Regions from separate parts of the Variovorax sp. Soil_C_19 genome, predicted to be linked through region 4. Evidence: predicted binding sites of a transcription regulator. Region 4 holds the regulator's gene; each other region holds the start of a gene.

Region 1 (5,013 bases), on a different contig from region 4:
GGTGCCCCTTGGCGATCGCATCCACCGTCTCCAGCGGCATGCCGAGCGCCTTGCCCACGTCGCGGATCGCGCTCTTCGGCCGGTAGCTGATCACCACGCCGGTGATCGCGGCGCGCTCGCGGCCGTACTTGGCATAAAGGTACTGCAGCACCTCCTCGCGCCGCTCGTGCTCGAAGTCGATGTCGATGTCGGGCGGCTCGTTGCGCTCCTTCGAGATGAAGCGCTCGAACAACACGCTCATGCGGCCGGGGTCGACCTCGGTCACGCCCGTGCAGTAGCAGACCACGCTGTTGGCGGCGCTGCCGCGGCCCTGGCAGAGGATGTGCTGCGAGCGCGCGAACATCACGATGTCCGCCACGGTGAGGAAGTAGTGCTCGTACTTCAGCTCGGCAATGAGCGCGAGTTCGTACTCGATCTGCGTCTGGACCTTGGCCGGAATGCCGTCCGGCCAGCGGCGCCCCGCCCCTTCGTAGGTGATGCGGCGCAGGTAGCCCGCCGGCGTCTCGCCCGCGGGCACCACCTCGTCGGGGTACTGGTAGCGCAGTTCGTCGAGGCTGAAGCTGCAGCGCGCGGCCACCTCGAGCGTCTCGGCGAGCAGCTCGGGCGCATAGGTCTGCGCAAGCCGCAGCCGCGTGCGCAGATGCCGCTCGGCATTGGGCTGCAGTTCGAGCCCGCACTCGGTGAGCGGCTTGCCCAGGCGCGTGGCGGTCATCACGTCCTGCAGCGGTTTGCGCGAGCGCACATGGAAATGCACGTCGCCCGCGGCCACCAGCGGAATCTGCGTGGCCGCGCTGATCTCGCCCAGGCGATGCAGCCACATCTCGTCGTCGAGCAGGCGCAGTTTCTCCACCGCGAACCAGCAGCGCCCGGGGAATTCCCGCTGCAGCCAGCGCGCGAGCCTGCCAAGCTGCGCCGTCGTGGCCATGCGCCGGGGCGAAGCGAGCACCAGGCAGCCGGCGAGTTCGTCGCCGCGAAGCTGCGCGCGCGTCAGCCGGTAGCAGCCCTTCTCCGAGCTGCGGCGCAGCTTGGTGATGAACGCCGACAGGTTGCCGTAGCCCTCGAGATGGCAGGCCAGCACGGTGAGCGTGAACGGCGCGGCCTCCGGGTCGCCCTGCTCGTCAGGCTCGACAAGGAACTGGCTGCCGATCAACAGCTTGAGGCCGTGGTCCTTCGCGGCCACATGCGCGCGCACGACGCCCGCCAGGCTGCACTCGTCGGTGATGGCGAGCGCGGTGTAGCCCAGTTGCTTCGCGCGCTCGACCAGTTCGTGGGGCTGGCTCGCGCCGCGCAAGAAGCTGAAATTGCTCACGCACCGCAGCTCGGCGTAGTCGGGCAGTTTCATCGCGAGCCGATCAGGCGAAGGTGCCGTGCAGGAACCACGCGGTCTCGTCCTGCGCGAGACGCATTTGGAAGATCCAAAGCACGCCGGCATGCTCGCTCACGGCCACCCAGTAGTCCCGCGCGGCATGCCGCGTGGTCTCCTGCGCACCGCCATCGGCATCGGCATCGCAAGCCACCGTGGTGCGGTCCCACCATCCGCCCTCGACACGGTGCGGCCCCGCGAGCAGTTGCAGCACGCCCTGGTAGACCGGCCGGCTGTCGCGCGTCGCGAGGCGCAGCGGCTTCGGCAGGACGAAGGTCGGCTGCGGCACGTCGACGCTGCGGCATCTGGCGCGCGGCGCGGGCTCGGGCGCGGGCCGCCAGCGGCACATCCATTCCAGGCGGTGGTCTTCGAGGACGACGGGGCGCAGCACGCGGTCGGGGCCGAGCCGCGCCGCGATGCGCTCGAGCACCAGCGCCAGGCTCTCGCCCGACTGCCGCGCCTCGGGCAGCATCGACAGGCTCTTCTCCTCGAGCGACAGCACTTCCGTGGCCAGCAACTCGAGGTCGCCCACGGGCGCAAGCAGCTCGACCTTGCCCAGGTGCTCGGCCAGCAGCCGCATCAGGTGGTCGGGGTCGCGCGTGGCCTGGGCCGTGCGCACGGTGAGCTCGCCGCCGTCGCCGGCGCTCCTGGCGCGCATCGCGTCGTGGCACCAGCGCAGGGTGAATGCGGTCACGCCGGATCGCCGCGCCATGAGCCAGCCGGCCATCTGCAGCATCAGGCGGCGCGCGCCGAACAGCATCGCGGGCGCATGCTCGACGCGGGCCATCAGTTCGAGCCGGGCATGGAAGCTTTCGGGCAGCTGCGCCCAGGGATAGATCTCCGGGCGCAGCCCGTAGGCCTGGTCGAGCGCGGTGAGCAGCTGCGCATCGAAGCGACGCGAGAGACCGCCGCGCGGCAAGGCGCGGACCTGGCCGAGCGTGCGGCATCCGAGCCGGGCCAGCGTCGCGTGGTGGGCCGCGACGGCGGTCAGGGTCTCGAGCGGCAGCGCATCGAGCAGCGTTGCGAGCGGCTTCGCGAAACCGTTCGACAGCCCGGCCCGCGCCAGCGCGAGCGCGGCCAGGCCCGTGGGCGCCCAGCCCAGCTGCCGCACGCCGAGGTCGGGCGCTTCCTCGCGCACGCGTTCGACCAGCCGGCGCTTGCCGCCGAAGAGGCGCAGGCTCTGTTCGACTTCCATGACGACCGCCGGGCATGTCAGAAGCGCTTCGAGGACCGCAACGCGCGGGGTGAACTGCAGGCACCACGTCGCAAGCCCATCGAGCGCTTCAGTGCGCGGTTGCGGGCCGTCCGGCAGGTTGTCGGGAAGAAGGGCTGCCCACAGCATGGGAAAGCTCCCGCGATTGGCGGGCCGCGACGAGGCGGCTCGGGTGGCGAAGGCGTGGCGTCAGGATCGCCTCGAGACCGCCGGGCACCGAGGGAAGCCGCAACTCGCCCTCGTGCGGCGGGCCCTTGCGCTTGAGCAGATGGATGCGCAGCTCCCAGTCGATGCCGAAGCGCGCCTGCAGCCGCAGCGGCGCGGCCGAGGCCTCGTGCTCGGCCGCGGCCGGCCGGCACAGCACGACGGGACTGTCGCAGCCCTGGGCACAGACCTGCAGTCGCCGGATCTGCTCCTGGCGGGCCTGCGGCAGCCAGCTGACGAGCATGCCCGCGGCATTGGCCTTGATGAGCTGCTCGGTCGCCCAGAGGCGCTCGACCGGCTTGTCCGCCGCGATCCAGACCAGGTGGCGCTCGTCCAGGCCGAGGTGGTGCAGGCCCGGCAAATGCGGGGCCTTCGGTGGGCCGATGACGACGATCTGCCGGCCCTCGGCCACCAGCGTGCGCATGGCGGGCGCGAGCAGCCGCCACTCGAGCACCGAGGGCTGCACTTGCAGCACTTCGGTCAGCGAGCCGCAGGGCCAGCCGCCGCCGGGCAGCTCGGCGTCGAGGCCGTCGAAGCCTGTGCGCACGGTCGAGGTGACCGGCGAGCCGAGCGCGTCGCCGCGCCAGACGGCGGATTCGATCGCGTGCGGTAGCACGACGCGCGCGCGCCGCGGCTGCACTGAGGGCGGTGGACTTGCAGGGGCCAACGACGGTTCATCGCCATCGGCCCATGACAGGGAAATGGCCAAAAAGGACTCCAATGACTGTATGGATGTACAGTATCGGTCCAAGGCCACCGATGAACAAGAAGGTTTACAAATTCAATGTGTGATCGGTTGCGCCGCTTCCGGCCTGACCACCGAGCCAGCGTGAATTTCGCGTCGGTATCGAACGGCCGGCTCGACGTCCCGACATTTCGCGTCAAGCCGCGAACGCGAACACCCATCCGAACGACCGTGCCGGCCACGTCGTTCCCCGGAACAAGGGGAAGGCGGTGGGAAGAATCAGCTTGAACTCGCCTCGCTTGATCTTCGTGTCAAGGGCATTGACGCTCGCCGCGTGGATGCGGACCAGATCATCATCGTCCCGCACCTCGGGTTCCTTCTTTCCATACCGATCGAAGCGCTTTCATTGGGGACTGTTCATCAGCGTGTCGCTCGTGCGTTCCGGCGCGTTGCCGTTCAGGCGGCGCTTCGATAGCGCTCTGCCACCTGCGCCTGCCGGATGTCCGCGATCAGGGCCTGGCGTGCCGCGTTCAGCGCCTCGAACCGTGCGCCATCGTGCAGTGGCGGAATGGTCACGGGTTCGCGGCGGTCGAAGCCGACCAGCGCGGCATCCACGAGTTCATTCACTTCCATCAGGTCAGGCATCGCACTGGCATCGATGCCGGCACGATCCCAAATCTCGGTACGGGTGCCGGCAGGCAGCACCGCCTGCACATAGACGCCCTTGGGCGAGAGCTCCAGGCTCAGTCCCTGGGACAGGAACAGCACGAACGCCTTGGTCGCACCGTAGACCGACATGCCGAACTCGGGCGCCAGGCCAACCACCGACCCGATGTTGACGATCGCGCCATGGCCGGCCCGCGCCAGGCGCGGGGCGACGGCACTCGCGAGCCTGACCAGTGCCGTGGTGTTGAGCGCGACCAGGCGGGCGACATCGTCTGTCGATTGGTCGATGAACTGCCCGGACAGCGCGGCCCCGGCGTTGTTGATCAGCGTGTCGATCCTGGCGTCCTCGCGCAGACGGGCCTCGACCGCGGCCAGGTCGCCGGGCTCGGTCAGATCGGCCGAAAGGATGTCGACGGCCACACCGGCTTCGTCGCGCAGGCGCGCGGCGAGCGCTTCGAGGCGCGCCTTGTCGCGGGCAACCAGCACAAGGTCGTGGCCGCGGCGTGCGAAGCGCTCGGCATAGATGGTGCCGATGCCGGTCGAGGCGCCGGTGATGAGAACGGTGGAATGGGAGGTCATGTGCTTTCTCTTGGTTAGAAGGTGAATCGCCGTTTTTCATAATGATGTCGATCATCATCTTTGAAGTCAAGAACTTTGATGATGAGTGACATCAATGTATATTTCTGACTTCACGCACGACATACCTCAAGAGATCTGGACATGAAGGTCACCAAAGCGCAGGCGCAAGCAAACCGGGCGCACATCGTCGAGACGGCCTCGACGCTGTTTCGCGAGCGTGGCTACGACGGGGTGGGCATCGCGGACCTGATGGCGGCGGCAGGCTTCACCCACGGCGGGTTCTACAAGCACTTCGGGTCCAAG
Region 2 (5,013 bases), 290 kb from region 4:
GTCACGCTCAGCGCCAGCATCGGCATGACCGGCCTCTGGCTGCTGCCCAGACTCAGCCGGGTGCAGCGCCTGCATCCGGGCGTGGACGTTCGCGTGTCGGCCAACAACCGCCTGGTCGACCTGCGCACCGAAGGCATCGACCTGGCGATCCGCTACACCACGCCGGCGCTTGCGCCGGCCGGTGCATTGCGGCTCTTCGGCGAAACGGTGGCGCCGGTGGCGCATCCGTCGCTTGGGCTCACCGCCCTCGATGGCGCTGCGGCCTTCACGGACCTGTGCCTGCTCGACTTCGACGATCCGCAGCATCCGTGGCTGCAGTGGCGCGGCTGGCTGGCCTCGGCCGGCTGGGCCGATGCCCGGCCGCAGGCCGCGCTGCATTTCAACCAGTACGACCAGCTGATCCAGGCCGCGCTGGCGGGGCAGGGCGTGGCGCTCGGGCGGCTCGAACTCATCGGGCCGCTGCTTGCCGACAAGCGGCTCGTGCGCGTGGCAACGCTCGCGCCGGTGCAGCCTTCGGGCCACGCTTACTGGCTGGTCCAGGCCGACGGCACGCCGCGCGAAGAGGTGCGTCATGTGGCTGCCTGGCTTCTGGAAGAGGCCGGGCGTTCAAGCGCGGCCGGGGCCGCCAGCGCCTGAGCAGTCCGCGCCGGGTGCGATGAAGTCCATCGCATCGTCGAGCCGGTCGTTGCCCCAGAACATCTCGTTGCCTGCAAAGAAGGTGGGCGCGCCGAAGATGCCTTCCTCTGCAGCGGTTTCCGTCTGTCGCCGCAGGGCCCCTTGTTCGCATCGGAAGCCGCTTCCTCGAGGATGCGGTGCGCGGGCAGGCCGAGCGCGGCCAGCACGTCGCGCATCGCATGCGGCGAATCGATGTCGCGGTCGTCCGCAAAGTTCATCGCCATCGTGCGGCGGCAGAACGCGCCGATCCACGGCTGCGATGCGCCCACCAGCGCAATGCGCAGCGGCAGCACGGCGGCTCTCGGAAACCGCGTGGGCTGCGTCCATGGCAGGTCGTACTTGCGGCACTGGCGGGCCATGTCCTTCCACATGTAGTCGCCCTTTTCCTTCTGCAGCACGAAGGGCGACGTGGCCCAGCCGAAGGAACGGAAGATCGGTCCCAGCAGAAAGGGCTGCCAGCGAATGTCGATGCCGCGCCGGGCCGCCTCTTCCTCGATGCGCATGGTGCTGAGATAGCTGTAATTGCTGCCGAAGTCGAACCAGAAGTCGAGCGCCGGGCGGGCTTGCGGCGACGTCATTCGAACACCACCAGGCAGCGCGCCTCGATGCTCTCGCGCAGCGGCGCGTCGGCCGGCGCGTCGGGGTGGTCGAAGGCCGCATGCGGCGTGAAGCGCGAGACGCCGCCGAGTTGCGCGTCGTACTGCTTGAAGACCAGTGCCTCGTGCCGGTCCATCGCCGAGAAATACGACCAGCGATGCGCCGGCGAATGCGTGGCCAGGTAGATCTCGCCGGTGCGGCGCGGGTAGCGCACCTCGGCGCTCACCAGGTCTGCGGCCATTACCGAACGCGCGTCGCAAACGGCCAGCGGCGTGTCGAGCACGGGCCCGCGGATCGAGCGCCACACGTTCACGATGCAGTAGCGCCGCACCGAAGCCGCCTCGGCGGTATCGCCGAGCACCAGCGCGAGCCGGCGCCGGCCCGACTCTTCGGTGTAGTCGTTGTGGATGCGGCCGTTGGCCGCGGCCCGGCCGTCGGCACCGCGCCGTCCGAAGCTCAACGCGGTGCGGTCGGCCTCGCGGCGGCGCACCAGGTGGTCGAACACATGGGCGCGGCTGCCGCCAGTGACCGCGAGCGCCAGTTCGGCCACCTCGCGGTGGTACACGGCCGCGACCTCGTTGTCGTCCAGGAAGTTCGAAACGGCGGTCGGCGCATCACGCAGTTCGAAGCCTTCGCGTTCGATGCGCGGCGGCTCGGTGGCCGTGCGCGCATCCGCGATCGGCACAGCGTGTAGTGCATAGCGGCCACTTTCCCAAGGCGTGCCGGGCGGCGGCGGGAAGGTGTAGCTGAAAGGTCGCAGCGCATCGGGCTGCAGGTAATTGAGGCCGGCGGTGATGGGGGTGCTGGGTGTCATTGCGGGGCTCCTTCGAAAGAGGCATTGGAGCGGAGCCTCGGTCGGCGTTCAAACGCTTTCTGGTCCGTGTGACATGAGTCATAGGAATGTGAGAAAGGCGTCCGAAAAGAAGGTTTCCGCCGCTTGCCAATGCGGCAAATACTGTATGAAAATACAGTTAAATCGCAATCACCATGGGTCTTCCTTCACTCGACTCCTTCTCCGCCGCCGCAGGCCGGGGCGTCTGGCATGCCGACGAGCTCGGCCTGGCCGACGCCCAGGTCGCCGCCACCGGCCATGCCGCGCTCGACGCCGAGCTGCCGGGCGGCGGCTGGCCCGTGGGCGCGATGACGGAGTTGCTGCAGGCGACGCCCGAGGCCCATGTCTGGCAGCTGCTGCTGCCTGCGCTGGCCCAGGCGGTGCAGGCGCGGGGCGGTCCCGTGGTGCTGATCGGCGCGCCCTTCGAGCCCTGCGGCGCCTCGCTCGCGGCCGGGGGCCTGCCACTCGAGGCGCTCATGTGCATCAAGAGCCATGCGCCGCCCGCGCGGCTCTGGGCCTGCGAGCAGGCGCTGCGCTGCGCCGAGGTGGCCGCGGTGCTGGCCTGGCTGCCGCAGGCCCGCGTCGGCGAACTGCGGCGGCTGCAGCTCGCGGCCGCCCAGCACGAGGTGCTGCTGTTCGTATGCCGGCCCGCTTCGGCCGCGCAGGGGGCATCGCCCGCGCGGCTGCGCATCCAGCTCGACACCGACCCGGCCGACACCTCGCAGATGGCGCTGCACATCCTCAAGCGGCGCGGCCCGCCGCTGGCTGCGCCCGTCGTGCTGCCCGCACGCAACGAGCGCATGAGTGCGTTGCTCGCGGCCGCGCGGGTGCGCCGCAAGCTGCGCCTGCAGCAGCAGGGCCGCATGCTGCCCGCCGACCCGGCCGCCGCAGCGCCGTCGTCGTCGGCCACGGTGGTGCGCATCGACGCGTGGAAAGGGGGACCCGATGCACTGGATCGCATTGCGGTGGTCGCTTGAGCCTCACGCGCCGGACACGCCCGACGCGCCGGATGCCGCCACGCTCCCCACGCCCGAGGCGCTGGGCTGGTGGGCGCTGCGCTACACGCCGCATGTCGCCTGGCAGGACGAGGCGCTGATGCTCGAAGTCTCGGCCTGCGAACGCCTGTGGGGCGGGCGCACGTCGCTGATGCGCCAGCTGGCCCACGAGAACCCCGCGCCCGGCGCCGTGATGCGCGGCGCGCAGGGCGCCACCAGCCTGGTCGCGCTCGCGCGGCTGCGCCTGTTCGAGCGCAACGAGCGCCGGCCTCGGGATTTGCCTGCGGGCCTGCCGCTCGACACCCTGAGCGCCGCGCGCGGCCACCTCGACCTGCTCGCGCGGCTGGGCTGCCGCACCTGGGGCGACGTGGCGGCGCTGCCGCGCGGCGGTTTCGTGCGCCGCTTCGGCACCGAGCTGCGCGATGCGCTCGACGCTGCCTGGGGCTTCTGCCCAGAAAGCCACCAGTGGCTCACGCTGCCCGACGTGTTCGAGCAGAAGCTCGAACTCCCCGCGCTGGCCGAAACGGCACCCGAGCTCATGTGGTCGGCCAACCGGCTGCTGTCGGCGCTGCAGATCTGGCTGCGCGCACGCCAGCGCGGCGCGCGCGCGCTCGAGCTGCAATGGACGCTCGACCTGCGGCGCTTCAACGGCGCCGACCTGCCGCCGTACCAGCAGGTCACCGTGCGCACGGCCGAGCCCACGCAGGACATGGCGCACCTGCGCCGCCTGCTGTCCGAAAAGCTCGCGCTGGCCACGCTCGCCGCGCCGGCCAGCTGGATTCGGCTGCGCACGCTCGAGACCGATCCGTGGGCCGGCGCCAGCACCAGCTTCCTGCCCGAGGACAACCGCAAGGGCGACAAGCTGCACGAGATGGTCGAGCGGCTCAGTGTGCGGCTCGGGCCCGAGCGGGTGGTGGTGCCCGCTGCGCAGGCCGACCACCGGCCCGAGCGCAAGCAGGCCTGGCGGCCAGCGCTGCAGGCGAACGCGAAACCCGAGGCACCGTCCGGCAAGGCGCGCAGGCAGCCGAAGGCCGAACAGGCGCAGCAGCAGCCCGACGCCATCTACCCCGCCTGGCTGCTGCCCGAACCCCTGCTGCTCGAGATGGACGGCGAACGCCCCTGCTACCGCGGACCGCTCGCCAGGCTCATCGGCCCGCAGCGCGTCGAGGCCGGCTGGTGGGGCGACAAGGAAGAGGGCGGCCAGCCCGCCATGCGCGACTACTACATCGCCGAAAGCCCCGAGGCCGGCCTGGTGTGGATCTTCCGCGAGCGGCCCTCGGCGCGGTTTTCGCCGTCGGGCGAAGTGCGCTGGTACCTGCAGGGTTTCTATGCCTGACCTGAGCGAGAAGCAGCTGCGCGGACGCAACACCGCCAAGGTGCATGCGCTGCCGCCAAAGGCACGCGCCGTGCCTGGCCTGCCCGACTATGCCGAGCTGCATTGCCTGACCAACTTCAGCTTCCAGCGCGGCGCCTCCACGCCCGAAGAAGTGGTCGAGCGCGCCTACCAGCTCGGCTACAAGGCCCTGGCCATCACCGACGAATGCTCGGTGGCGGGCATCGTGCGCGCGCATGTCTGCCTGCGCGAACTGCCGGCCAAGCTGGCGGAATACGAGCGCGAACACCCCGACGAACCGAAAATTCCGCGCAACCCCGATTTCCGGCTGCTGTTCGGCAGCGAGTTCCGCTTCGAGCGCTTTCGGCTCGTGGTGATCGCGAACGACACCGAGGGCTGGGGCAACCTCTGCGAGTTCATCACCGCCGCGCGCAACACCGAACTGCCCAAGGGCGAATACCGCGTGGGTTGGGACGAGAGCGACGTCGCCTCGCTGCAGCACTGCCAGGTGCTGTTCGTGCCGCACCGGCAGCCCGGCCAGGCGCCGGACACCGCCACGCTGCACGAAGACCTGCTGGCGG
Region 3 (5,013 bases), on a different contig from region 4:
TGAGTACTGGCCGTACTCTTTGCCGACTGAGTCGGTAACGGGTTCCGGCACATTCGAGCCGCAGAAATCCATGACGGGCAACCATGTTCGAGGGACTTCCGCCTCTCGCCCATTCGGGCCCTTCGAATACGAGGTCAGCAACGCATTGGCCGTTTCGCAGGAAAGTGTCCTTGGTCGTTGGTCCAGTTTGGACAAGAACGAGTCTCTCAGCATTTCTATCGATGTCGGCGCGCAAGGCGCTTTCACGGGAGAGACAGCGGGCGAGCAGATTGGCGTCTGCCGTATCTCGGGCGCGATCACGCAGGCGCAGCCCGGCACGGCCAAGAACATGTATGGCTTTACCATGAATGCGGTGGATGCCAGCAACAGCGACAGCGAGAAATGCCTGCTGATAACGGACTCCGCCTATCAGGGTCCGGCTGCTATTGCATTTTCTGCCGCTGGCTTCTATGACATCAACGGCTACTATCGAAACATCGTGTTCCTGGCTCGAAATCGGAAGGGGGGCATGTTCTGGGCCGCCCTGCGCAAACAGCGGTGAGGCCGCAGAAGATCCAGGGCATCAACCTTGGATCTTCTCCAGACAGTAGCCCAGTCCGCGCACGGTCGCGATGCGCACCGGCCCCTTCTCGATCTTCTTGCGCAGCCGGTGGATGTAGACCTCGATCGCGTTGAGGCTCACTTCCTCGCCCCATTCGCAGAGGCGCTCCACCAACTGGTCCTTGCTGACCAGGCGCCCGGCGCGCTGCAACAGCACCTCGAGCAGGCCGAGTTCGCGCGCCGAGAGTTCGACCATCTTGCCTTCGATGGTGGCGACGCGGCCGGCCTGGTCGTAGACCAGCGGGCCGTGGCGGATGGTGTTGCTGGTGGCGCCCATGCCGCGCCGCGTGAGCGCCCGCACGCGCGCCTCGAGCTCCTGCAGACTGAACGGCTTGGCCATGTAGTCGTCGGCGCCGTGGTCCAGGCCCTTGACGCGCTCCTCCACGCTGTCGGCCGCGGTGAGCACCAGCACCGGCAATTGCGAACCGCGTGCGCGCAGGCGCTTGAGGATCTCGATGCCGTGCAGGCTCGGCAGGCCGAGGTCGAGGATCAGCAGGTCGAACTCGTTGTGCGTCATGAGCGCGGTATCGGCCTGCGAGCCGTTCGCCACGTGGTCGACCGCCGCGCCGGAGGTGCGCAGGCTGCGCAGCAGAGCGTCGGCCAGCACCTGGTCATCCTCCGCAATCAGAATCCGCATGCGCAACCTCCGGCCGGTTCGGGCGCCGCGCTGGCGCCCTTCACATTTGTATGTCTCCGGCCGAGTCTAGCCCGCTGTGTAGGCTTCGAGACCGATGGTTACCACGGTGGCGACGTCATGGCCGACGCTGTCGCGGAACTCGCGTTCGGCCTGCGTCACGGCACTGCGGAAGGCGTCGAGCCAGGCCAGCCCGTCGGCGGTGAAGCGCACGCGACGCGCCCGCGCGTCGAGCGGATCGGGCCCGCGCGTGACCAGTCCCCAGGCCTCGCACTGGTCCACCAGGGCGCCCATGGCCTGCTTGGTCATGCCCGCGCGGTCGGCCAGGTCGGTGAGGCGTGAACCCTCGCGCGCCAGGTGCCGGGTGATGTGGATGTGTGCGGCACTCACCTGCGCGCGCGCCGCGAGGTTCGAGAGCGCCAGCGGCACCTCGACGTCGTGCGCCATGAGTTCGAGCACGCGCGCGTCGAAGCGCCGCATGGCGTGGCCCAGCAGGCGGCCCAAATGGGTCTGTCGCCATGCGTCGGGGTCGGGGGGGAATGCAATGTCGGCCACGGGCAAATGGTAAAGCAAACTGACCAAAAAATGGGTTTACTCGAATTCACCAAGCCCTACACTACTGTTCAAGCATCCAGCCTGTGATTAAAAGCAGAGCGCTGGCAGTCGCACACAAGTCATTGATTTTTCAGGAGTTTCCACATGGACACAGTCGTCAAGGGCGCAAGCATCTCGGTCGCCAACAGTGAAAAGGCCAAGGCCCTGCAGGCCGCGCTGGCGCAGATCGAAAAGCAGTTCGGCAAGGGCACGATCATGCGGCTCGGCGAAGGCGAAGCGCTCGAAGACATCCAGGTGGTCTCCACCGGCTCGCTGGGCCTGGACATCGCCCTGGGCGTCGGCGGCCTGCCGCGCGGCCGCGTGATCGAGATCTACGGCCCGGAATCGTCGGGCAAGACCACGCTCACGCTGCAGGTCATCGCCTCCATGCAGAAGCAGGCCGGCACCTGCGCCTTCGTCGATGCCGAGCACGCGCTCGACGTGCAATACGCCCAGAAGCTCGGCGTGAACCTGTCCGACCTGCTGATCAGCCAGCCCGATACTGGCGAGCAGGCGCTCGAGATCGTCGATTCGCTGGTGCGTTCGGGCGCGGTCGACCTGATCGTGATCGACTCGGTCGCCGCGCTCACGCCCAAGGCCGAAATCGAAGGCGAAATGGGCGATTCGCTGCCCGGCCTGCAGGCCCGCCTGATGAGCCAGGCGCTGCGCAAGCTCACCGCCACGATCAAGAAGACCAACTGCATGGTCATCTTCATCAACCAGATCCGCATGAAGATCGGCGTGATGTTCGGCTCGCCCGAAACCACCACCGGCGGCAATGCGCTGAAGTTCTATGCCTCGGTGCGCCTCGACATCCGCCGCATCGGCACCATCAAGAAGGGCGACGAGGCCATCGGCAACGAAACCAAGGTCAAGGTGGTGAAGAACAAGGTGTCGCCGCCCTTCAAGACGGCCGAGTTCGACATCCTGTTCGGCGAGGGCATCAGCCGCGAGGGCGAGATCATCGACATGGGCGTCACGGCCAAGATTCTCGACAAGTCGGGCGCCTGGTACGCCTACAACGGCGAGAAGATCGGCCAGGGCCGAGACAACGCGCGCGAGTTCCTGCGCGAGAACCCCGAGCTGTCGCGCGAGATCGAGAACAAGGTGCGCGAGTCGCTGGGCATTCCACTGCTGGCGGCCGATGCCGACGCGCCGCCGCCCGAAAAGGCCGAGAAGCCTGCGAAGGCGGCCAAGGCCGACAAGGGCGAGTAAGGCGAGGGTGCACCGCCGTTGCAGGCCGTGCACGCGAAAGAGACGCATGGCTTTCGGTGCTCCTTCCCTCAAAGGCCGGGCGCTGCGGCTCCTGAGCCAGCGCGAGCATTCGCGCGCGGAACTCGAACGCAAGCTGGCAAAGCACGAGGAAGAGCCCGGCACGCTGGCCCGCGCGCTCGATGAACTCGCCGCCAAGGACTTCATCAGCGAGCCGCGGGTGGTGGCTTCGGTGCTGCACCAGCGTGCCGCGCGCTCGGGCGCATTGAAGGTGCGGCAGGAGCTGCAAGCCAAGGGCATCGCGCCCGAAGCCATCGCCCAGGCGGTGGCAAGCTTGCAGGACACCGAAGTCGAACGCGCCACCGCGCTGTGGCGCCGCCGTTTCGATGCGCCGCCTGCCGATGCGAAGGAGCGGGCGAAGCAAACGCGGTTCCTGCTCGCGCGCGGTTTCTCGGGTGCGGTGGTGGCCAAGGTCCTCAGGAGCGATTTCGATGAACCCACAGACGACGAATGACGAAACCCACGGCGCGCCATCGCGCGTCGTCACGCAGCGCGTGACCTGCGACTGGCGCCGCGCCTATGCACTCGCCGCCGATCCGGCGCGGCTGCCCGACTGGGCCAGCGGCCTGGCCCAAAGCGCGCTGGTGCCGCAGGGCGATCACTGGACGGTGAGCACGCCAGAAAGCGGCGAGGTCCGCATGCGCTTTGCGCCCGCCAACGACTTCGGCGTGCTCGACCATTGGGTGGCGCCCGAAGGCGTGCCCGAGGCCTACCTGCCGTTTCGCGTGATCGGCGTGGCGCCGGGCGTGTGCGAGCTGCAGTTCACGCTGCTGCGGCAGCCGCACATGGACGATGCCGCGTTCGAGCGCGACGCCGACTGGATCGCGCGCGACCTGCAGTCGCTGCGCCAGCTGCTCGAAGCGGCCTGACGCGCGGTTCGCTGTTGGGCGTCTGAGCGGCGCTCAGAGCGCCAGCATCAGCTTGAGGTTCTGCACCGCGGCGCCGCTCGCGCCCTTGCCGAGGTTGTCGAGCCGCGCGATCACCACGGCGTGGTGGTGATCTTCGTTCGGGAACACGCGCAGCTCGAGCTGATTGGTGTCGTTGAGCGCCAGCGCGTCGAGCTTGCCGTCCTCGGTGGGCGGCAGCACCTTGACGAACTGCTCGGGCGTGTTGCTCTTTGCGTAGTGCGCGGCCAGGGCCTCGTGCAGGTCGCCGGCCTTGGGCTTGCCGGGCAGCAGGTCGAGGTGCAGCGGCAGCTGCACGAGCATGCCTTGCTTGAAGTTGCCGACCGAGGGGATGAAGACGGGGCGGCGGGTGAGGCCGGTGTACGTCATGATCTCGGGGATGTGCTTGTGCTTGAGGCCGAGCGCGTAGGTCTCGAACAGCGCCGCCTCGCCTTTTTCGTAGGCCTCGATCATGGTGCGGCCGCCGCCCGAATAGCCGCTGACCGAGGGCAGCGAGATCGGGAAGTCGGCTGGCAGCAGGCCCGCGTCGACCAGCGGACGCACGATCGCGATGGCACCGGTGGCGTAGCAGCCAGGATTGCCGACGCGGTCGGCCGCGGCCACGGCCTGCCAATGGCCGGCGACGAGTTCGGGGAAGCCGAACACCCAGCCGGGCGCCACCCGGTGCGCGGTGGAGGCGTCGATGATCTTGGGCTTCTTGCCGGGCAGCTGGTCGATCAGCGCGACCGACTCGCGGGCCGCATCGTCGTGCAGGCACAGCACCACGAGATCGACACCGGCCATGAGCTCGCGCTTGGCGTTGACGTCTTTTCGCAGCTCGGGCGCAATGCTCACGAGTTCGATCTGCGGCATCGTCTGGAGCCGCTCGCGAATTTGCAAGCCGGTGGTACCGGCTTCGCCGTCGATGAAAACCTTGGCCATGATGGGGTGCCCGATGTGTACGTATTGACCGCAACCGCGCGTCGAGTATTGGTGCGGCGCACCATGATACAGTCCGCGGTTGTTCGC
Region 4 (5,013 bases):
GACGTTGTCGAAGGCCTGCCCGAAATAGCTCTCGTAGCTTTCCTGCTCGACATAGCCGATGTGCGGTGTGCAGATGCAGTTTTCGAGGCGCAGCAGTGCGTGGCCCTGCAACGGCGGTTCGCTCTCGAACACGTCGATCGCCGCGAGGCCCGGCCGGCCGCGGTTCAAGGCGGCGAGCAGCGCATCGGCCTCGACCAGTTCGGCCCGCGAGGTGTTGACGAAGAGCGCTGTCGGCTTCATGCGCGAGAGGTCCTCGAGCGTGACGAGGCCCACGGTCTCTTCGTTGAGCCGCAGGTGCACCGACAGCACGTCGGCCGCGGCAAAGAACTCCTGGCGGTTCTGCGCCACCTGGAAGCCGTCGGAACGCGCCTTGGCGCAGCTCGCCTCGCGGCCCCAGATCACGACCTGCATGCCGAACGCCTGGCCGTAGCGCGCCACCAGTTGGCCGATGCGACCATAGCCCCAGATGCAGAGCGTCTTGCCCTTGAGCACCGAGCCGAGCCCGAAGTTGGGCGGCATCGACGCCGACTTGAGACCCGACTGCTGCCACGCGCCGTGCTTGAGGTTGCTGATGTACTGCGGCAGCCGGCGCATGGCCGCCATGATCAGCGCCCAGGTGAGTTCGGCGGGCGCCTGCGGCGAGCCGCTGCCCTCGGCCACAGCCACGCCGCGCTCGGTGCAGGCCGCGACGTCGATGTGGCCGCCGACGCGGCCGGTCTGGGAAATGAGTTTGAGCCGGGGCAGCTTCTCGATCAGCTGCCGCGAGATGTGGGTGCGCTCCCGGATCAGCACGATCACGTCGGCGTCTTTCAGGCGCACCGAGAGCTGGCCGATGCCTTTCACGGTGTTGGTGTAGACCTTGGCGGCGTAGGCGTCGAGCTTGGCGGCGCAGCGCAGCTTGCGCACGGCGTCCTGGTAATCGTCGAGGATCACAATATTCATGGCGTGCAATTGTGCCTCGCAGCACTGGCACGGCGCGCGCCTGAACGTTTGGATACCCGGCCCCGGGGAAAGTCACCGGGGCGTGCACGGGCTCAGTGCAGGTGCGCGGACCGCGGTGCGGCACTCACGGCTTCCATGGCCTCGAGCGCGGCGAGCCGGTCGAGCTCGGCGCAGACATCGGCCATACGCCCCGAAATCACCATCCGGTTGGTGCTGCGTTTTTCGCCCTGGTGATCGACCACGCGGATCACGCGCAGCGGCCGTGCAGGCGCGGCAGCGGCCTTGGGTGCCGCCTGGGCATGGGGCCGGGCCGCGCAGGCAGGGCGAACGACGAGGCCGCCATGCAAGCCTGCGGACGCAGCACGGCCATCGCGGTGGCGGGCACTGCGCGCGGGCAGCAACCGGCTGGCCAGCGACTGCAGCGGCATCCAAAGGTCAACGATAGCGAGAAGGGCGATTCCCATGTGAACTCCAAGAAGGTTTGAGGTTGAACACAGGCAGGATTGCTTTCGCCGGACGCAACAGGGTGATGGCGCCAGTTGCGCCATACGCCCGCCACCTGTTGCGGCTGGATGGATGGTTTCGGTTGTCAGCAGCCGGTTTGGCGGCTACATCAGCATGGTGTTGCGGATCAGGCCCACGGCAAGGCCCTCGATCTCGAACGGCTCGCCGGGCTGGACCACGATGGTCGGATAGTCGGGGTTTTCAGCGTGCAGCTCGATCACCTGCTTGTTGCGCTTGAGGCGCTTGACAGTGACTTCGTCGCCGAGGCGGGCCACCACGATCTGGCCGTTGCGGGCTTCCTTGGTGGCTTGCACCGCGAGCAGGTCGCCGTCCATGATGCCGGCGTCGCGCATCGACATGCCGCGCACCTTGAGCAGGTAGTCGGGCTGCTGCTGGAACAGGGTGTTTTCGACGTAGTAGGTCTGGTCGACGTGCTCCTGCGCGAGGATCGGCGAGCCCGCGGCCACGCGGCCGATGAGCGGCAGCGCGAGCTGCGCCATGCCGGGCAGCGAGAGCGAGAACTGCCCGCCTTCGCGGTGCCGGGTCTCGTTGAGCGAGCGCAGCGCGTCGCCCTTGAGCCGGATGCCGCGCGAGGTGCCGCTGACGAGTTCGATCACGCCCTTGCGGGCCAGCGCCTGCAGATGCTCCTCGGCCGCGTTCGCGGATTTGAAGCCGAGTTCGTTGGCGATCTCGGCGCGCGTGGGTGGCGCGCCAGTGCGTGCGATGGCGCTCTGGATCAAGTCCAGGATCTGTTGCTGGCGGGCGGTAAGCTTCACGGCAAACTGCATAGTGGTTCCTTGCGGCACTGGCTAGATATCCAGTAACTGTATTTTTAACCAGTTTTTAAAAGTTGGCAAGCATGGTGAATTCATCAGGTCCTGGTGTGCGGCGTATCGTGGTGTTGGGCACGGGCGGCACCATCGCAGGCCGCGCCGCCGATGACGGCGACAACATCGGTTACACCGCGGGCGAGGTCGTGGTGGCCGATCTGCTTGGCGGCATCGGTGCCCCCGCGGGCTTTGCGCTCGTGGCCGAGCAGGTTGCCCAGCTCGACAGCAAGGACATGGGCTTTGACGTCTGGCTGCAACTCGCCGAGCGCTGCGCTGTGTGGCTCGCCGAGCCTGACGTGGCGGGCGTGGTGGTCACCCATGGCACCGACACCATCGAGGAGACGGCCTTCTTCCTCCACTCGGTGCTCGCGCCGGCCAAGCCGATCGTGTTGACCTGCGCCATGCGCCCGGCAAGCTCCCTCTCGCCCGATGGCCCGCAGAACCTGCGCGATGCCGTCGCGGTCGCCGGCGCGACGGGCGCGAAAGGGACGACTGTGGTCTGTGCCGGCACGGTGCATGGTGCGCTCGACGTCCAGAAGGTGCACACGTACCGTCCTGATGCGTTTGCATCGGGCGACGCCGGCCCGGTCGCCTACGTGGAAGAGGGTGTGGTTCGGCGCCTGCGGGACTGGCCCGGCGCCGTGCCGGGCGGCGCTGGCGTAGGGCTGCGCGCGGTCGCGGGAGCGGTCGCGGCGGCAGGGTGGCCGCGGGTCGAGATCGTCATGAGCCATGCCGGCGCCAGCGGCGCGCTGATCGACCTGCTGTGCCAGGAGCGCGCCGGCGGCGTCGCCGAGCCGGTCCGCGGACTGGTCGTGGCGGCCACCGGCAATGGCACACTGCACCAGACGCTCGAGGCTGCTGCCGTGCGCGCGGAACAGGCTGGTATCCCGGTGTTGCGCGCCACGCGTTGCGCGAGCGGCCGCATTCTGCCGCGGCCCGACGACCGGCTGCGCGATGCGGGCGCGCTGACGCCGGTCAAGGCGCGCGTTGCGTTGATGCTCGAACTGCTGGGAAGGGGAAAAGAAGACGCCGCCTGAACCGCAGCGCCGGCGCGGCGCTCAGCTGCTCAGGGCCGCCAATGCGCGCTGCGTGATCTCGTCGACCGTACCGACGCCCTTGATGGCGCGGTACTTGGGCGCATTGGCCGGGTCGGCCTTGGCCCATGCGGAGTAGTAGTCGACCAGCGGACGGGTCTGCTCGCTGTAGACCTCGAGGCGCTTGCGAACGGTTTCTTCCTCGTCGTCCTTGCGCTGGATCAGGTCTTCGCCCGTGACGTCGTCCTTGCCTTCGACCTTCGGCGGATTGAACTTGACGTGGTAGGTGCGGCCCGACGCAGGATGCGAGCGTCGGCCGCTCATGCGTTCGATGATGTCGCTGAACGGCACGTCGATCTCGAGCACGTAGTCGAGCTTGACGCCGGCCGCCTTCATGGCGTCCGCCTGGGGGATCGTGCGTGGGAAACCGTCGAACAGGAACCCGTCGGCGCAGTCGGGTTGCCCGATGCGTTCCTTCACGAGATTGATGATCAGGTCGTCGCTCACGAGGCCACCCGATTCCATGATCGACTTGGCTTGTTGTCCGAGCGGGGTGCCCGCCTTGACCGCCGCGCGCAGCATGTCGCCGGTGGAAATCTGGGGAATGCCGTACTTCTGGCAGATGAAAGTGGCTTGCGTGCCTTTGCCCGCCCCGGGCGCGCCCAGCAAAATTAGTCTCATGATGTCCTCGGACGGTTCTTAGATTTTGTGTCGCACCCCATGCGGCCCGAGGGCCGCCCAAGGCGGAATTGCTTCGAGGATAGCATGCGAGGACGGGCGAAATTCCCGCTGCCGCCCTCTGTGCGGGGGCTTCAGCGCACGCTCGCGAAGACCGCGCGGACGCGCGCGAGGTCTTCGGGTGTGTCGACGCCGGGGCCCGGCGCAGTCTGGCTCACATGCACCGCGATGCGGTGACCGTGCCAGAGCGCACGCAACTGTTCGAGCGCCTCGGTGGCCTCGATCGGCGCCGGCGGCAGCGACGGAAAACGCCGCACGAAACCGGCACGGTAGCCATAGATGCCGATGTGGCGCAGCGGCGCGGGCGAGGGCAGCACACCGGGTGCCGCGCCGCCGGCCGAGCCATCGCGCCACCAGGGGATTGGCGCCCGGCTGAAATAGAGCGCGTGGCCTTCGGCGTTGAGCACGGCCTTGACCACGTTTGGATTCACGAAGTCGGCCACCGACTCGATGGCGTGCACTGCGGTGCTCATCGCGGCGCCGGGGTGGGCCGACAGCGTGGCGGCCACGGCATCGATCAGCGCCGGATCGATCAGCGGTTCGTCGCCCTGGACATTGACCACGATGTCGTCGCCGTCGAGCCCAAGCTGTTCGCAAGCCTCGGCCAGGCGGTCGCTGCCGCTCGCATGGTCCTGCCGCGTGAGCACGGCCTCGACCCCATGTTCCCGGCAGGCATCGACGATGGACCCATGGTCCGCTGCGACCACCACGCGCGCCGCGCCCGACGCGGCGGCGCGCAGGGCCACGCGAACGACCATGGGCAGGCCGGCGATGTCGGCCAGCGGTTTGTCGGGCAGCCGCGTCGACGCCAGGCGCGCCGGCACCAGGACGGTGAAGCTCACCGCCCCAGCTCTTCGTCGGACAGGGTGCGCGCCTCGTTCTCGAGCAGCACGGGAATGCCGTCGCGCACCGGGTAGGCGAGGCGGGCGCTGCGCGAGCAGAGCTCCTGCTTCTCGGCGTTCCAG

The links. The regulator LexA, encoded in region 4, represses DNA repair genes until DNA is damaged. The targets are predictions, from matches to a motif close to ACTGTATNNNNATACAGT.
Region 1: imuA (translesion DNA synthesis-associated protein ImuA) is a predicted target of LexA. The motif match lies at 3,504-3,521, and genes of this name have one in related genera.
Region 2: imuA (translesion DNA synthesis-associated protein ImuA) is a predicted target of LexA. The motif match lies at 2,227-2,244, and genes of this name have one in related genera.
Region 3: recA (recombinase RecA) is a predicted target of LexA. The motif match lies at 1,853-1,870, and genes of this name have one in related genera.

The regions. Positions count from the first base shown of each region.
Region 1 is NZ_JBDGIV010000008.1:202,097-207,109, forward strand. It holds gene AC3A6R_RS17655 (error-prone DNA polymerase) at 1-1,342, opposite strand, end outside; gene AC3A6R_RS17660 (Y-family DNA polymerase) at 1,353-2,705, opposite strand; gene imuA (translesion DNA synthesis-associated protein ImuA) at 2,647-3,420, opposite strand; gene AC3A6R_RS17670 (SDR family NAD(P)-dependent oxidoreductase) at 3,922-4,710, opposite strand; gene AC3A6R_RS17675 (TetR/AcrR family transcriptional regulator) at 4,852-5,013, shown strand, end outside.
Region 2 is NZ_JBDGIV010000004.1:13,717-18,729, forward strand. It holds gene AC3A6R_RS09890 (LysR substrate-binding domain-containing protein) at 1-636, shown strand, start outside; partial or broken gene AC3A6R_RS09895 (DsbA family protein) at 607-1,253, opposite strand; gene AC3A6R_RS09900 (CmcJ/NvfI family oxidoreductase) at 1,250-2,086, opposite strand; gene imuA (translesion DNA synthesis-associated protein ImuA) at 2,260-3,081, shown strand; gene AC3A6R_RS09910 (Y-family DNA polymerase) at 3,050-4,435, shown strand; gene AC3A6R_RS09915 (error-prone DNA polymerase) at 4,428-5,013, shown strand, end outside.
Region 3 is NZ_JBDGIV010000005.1:186,109-191,121, forward strand. It holds gene AC3A6R_RS13090 (hypothetical protein) at 1-541, shown strand, start outside; gene AC3A6R_RS13095 (response regulator) at 563-1,237, opposite strand; gene AC3A6R_RS13100 (MarR family winged helix-turn-helix transcriptional regulator) at 1,304-1,789, opposite strand; gene recA (recombinase RecA) at 1,934-3,043, shown strand; gene recX (recombination regulator RecX) at 3,090-3,554, shown strand; gene AC3A6R_RS13115 (SRPBCC family protein) at 3,532-3,969, shown strand; gene argC (N-acetyl-gamma-glutamyl-phosphate reductase) at 4,003-4,926, opposite strand.
Region 4 is NZ_JBDGIV010000004.1:307,920-312,932, forward strand. It holds gene AC3A6R_RS11225 (D-2-hydroxyacid dehydrogenase family protein) at 1-942, opposite strand, end outside; gene AC3A6R_RS11230 (hypothetical protein) at 1,035-1,406, opposite strand; gene lexA (transcriptional repressor LexA) at 1,551-2,234, opposite strand; gene AC3A6R_RS11240 (asparaginase) at 2,306-3,313, shown strand; gene adk (adenylate kinase) at 3,335-3,991, opposite strand; gene kdsB (3-deoxy-manno-octulosonate cytidylyltransferase) at 4,123-4,890, opposite strand; gene AC3A6R_RS11255 (Trm112 family protein) at 4,887-5,013, opposite strand, start outside.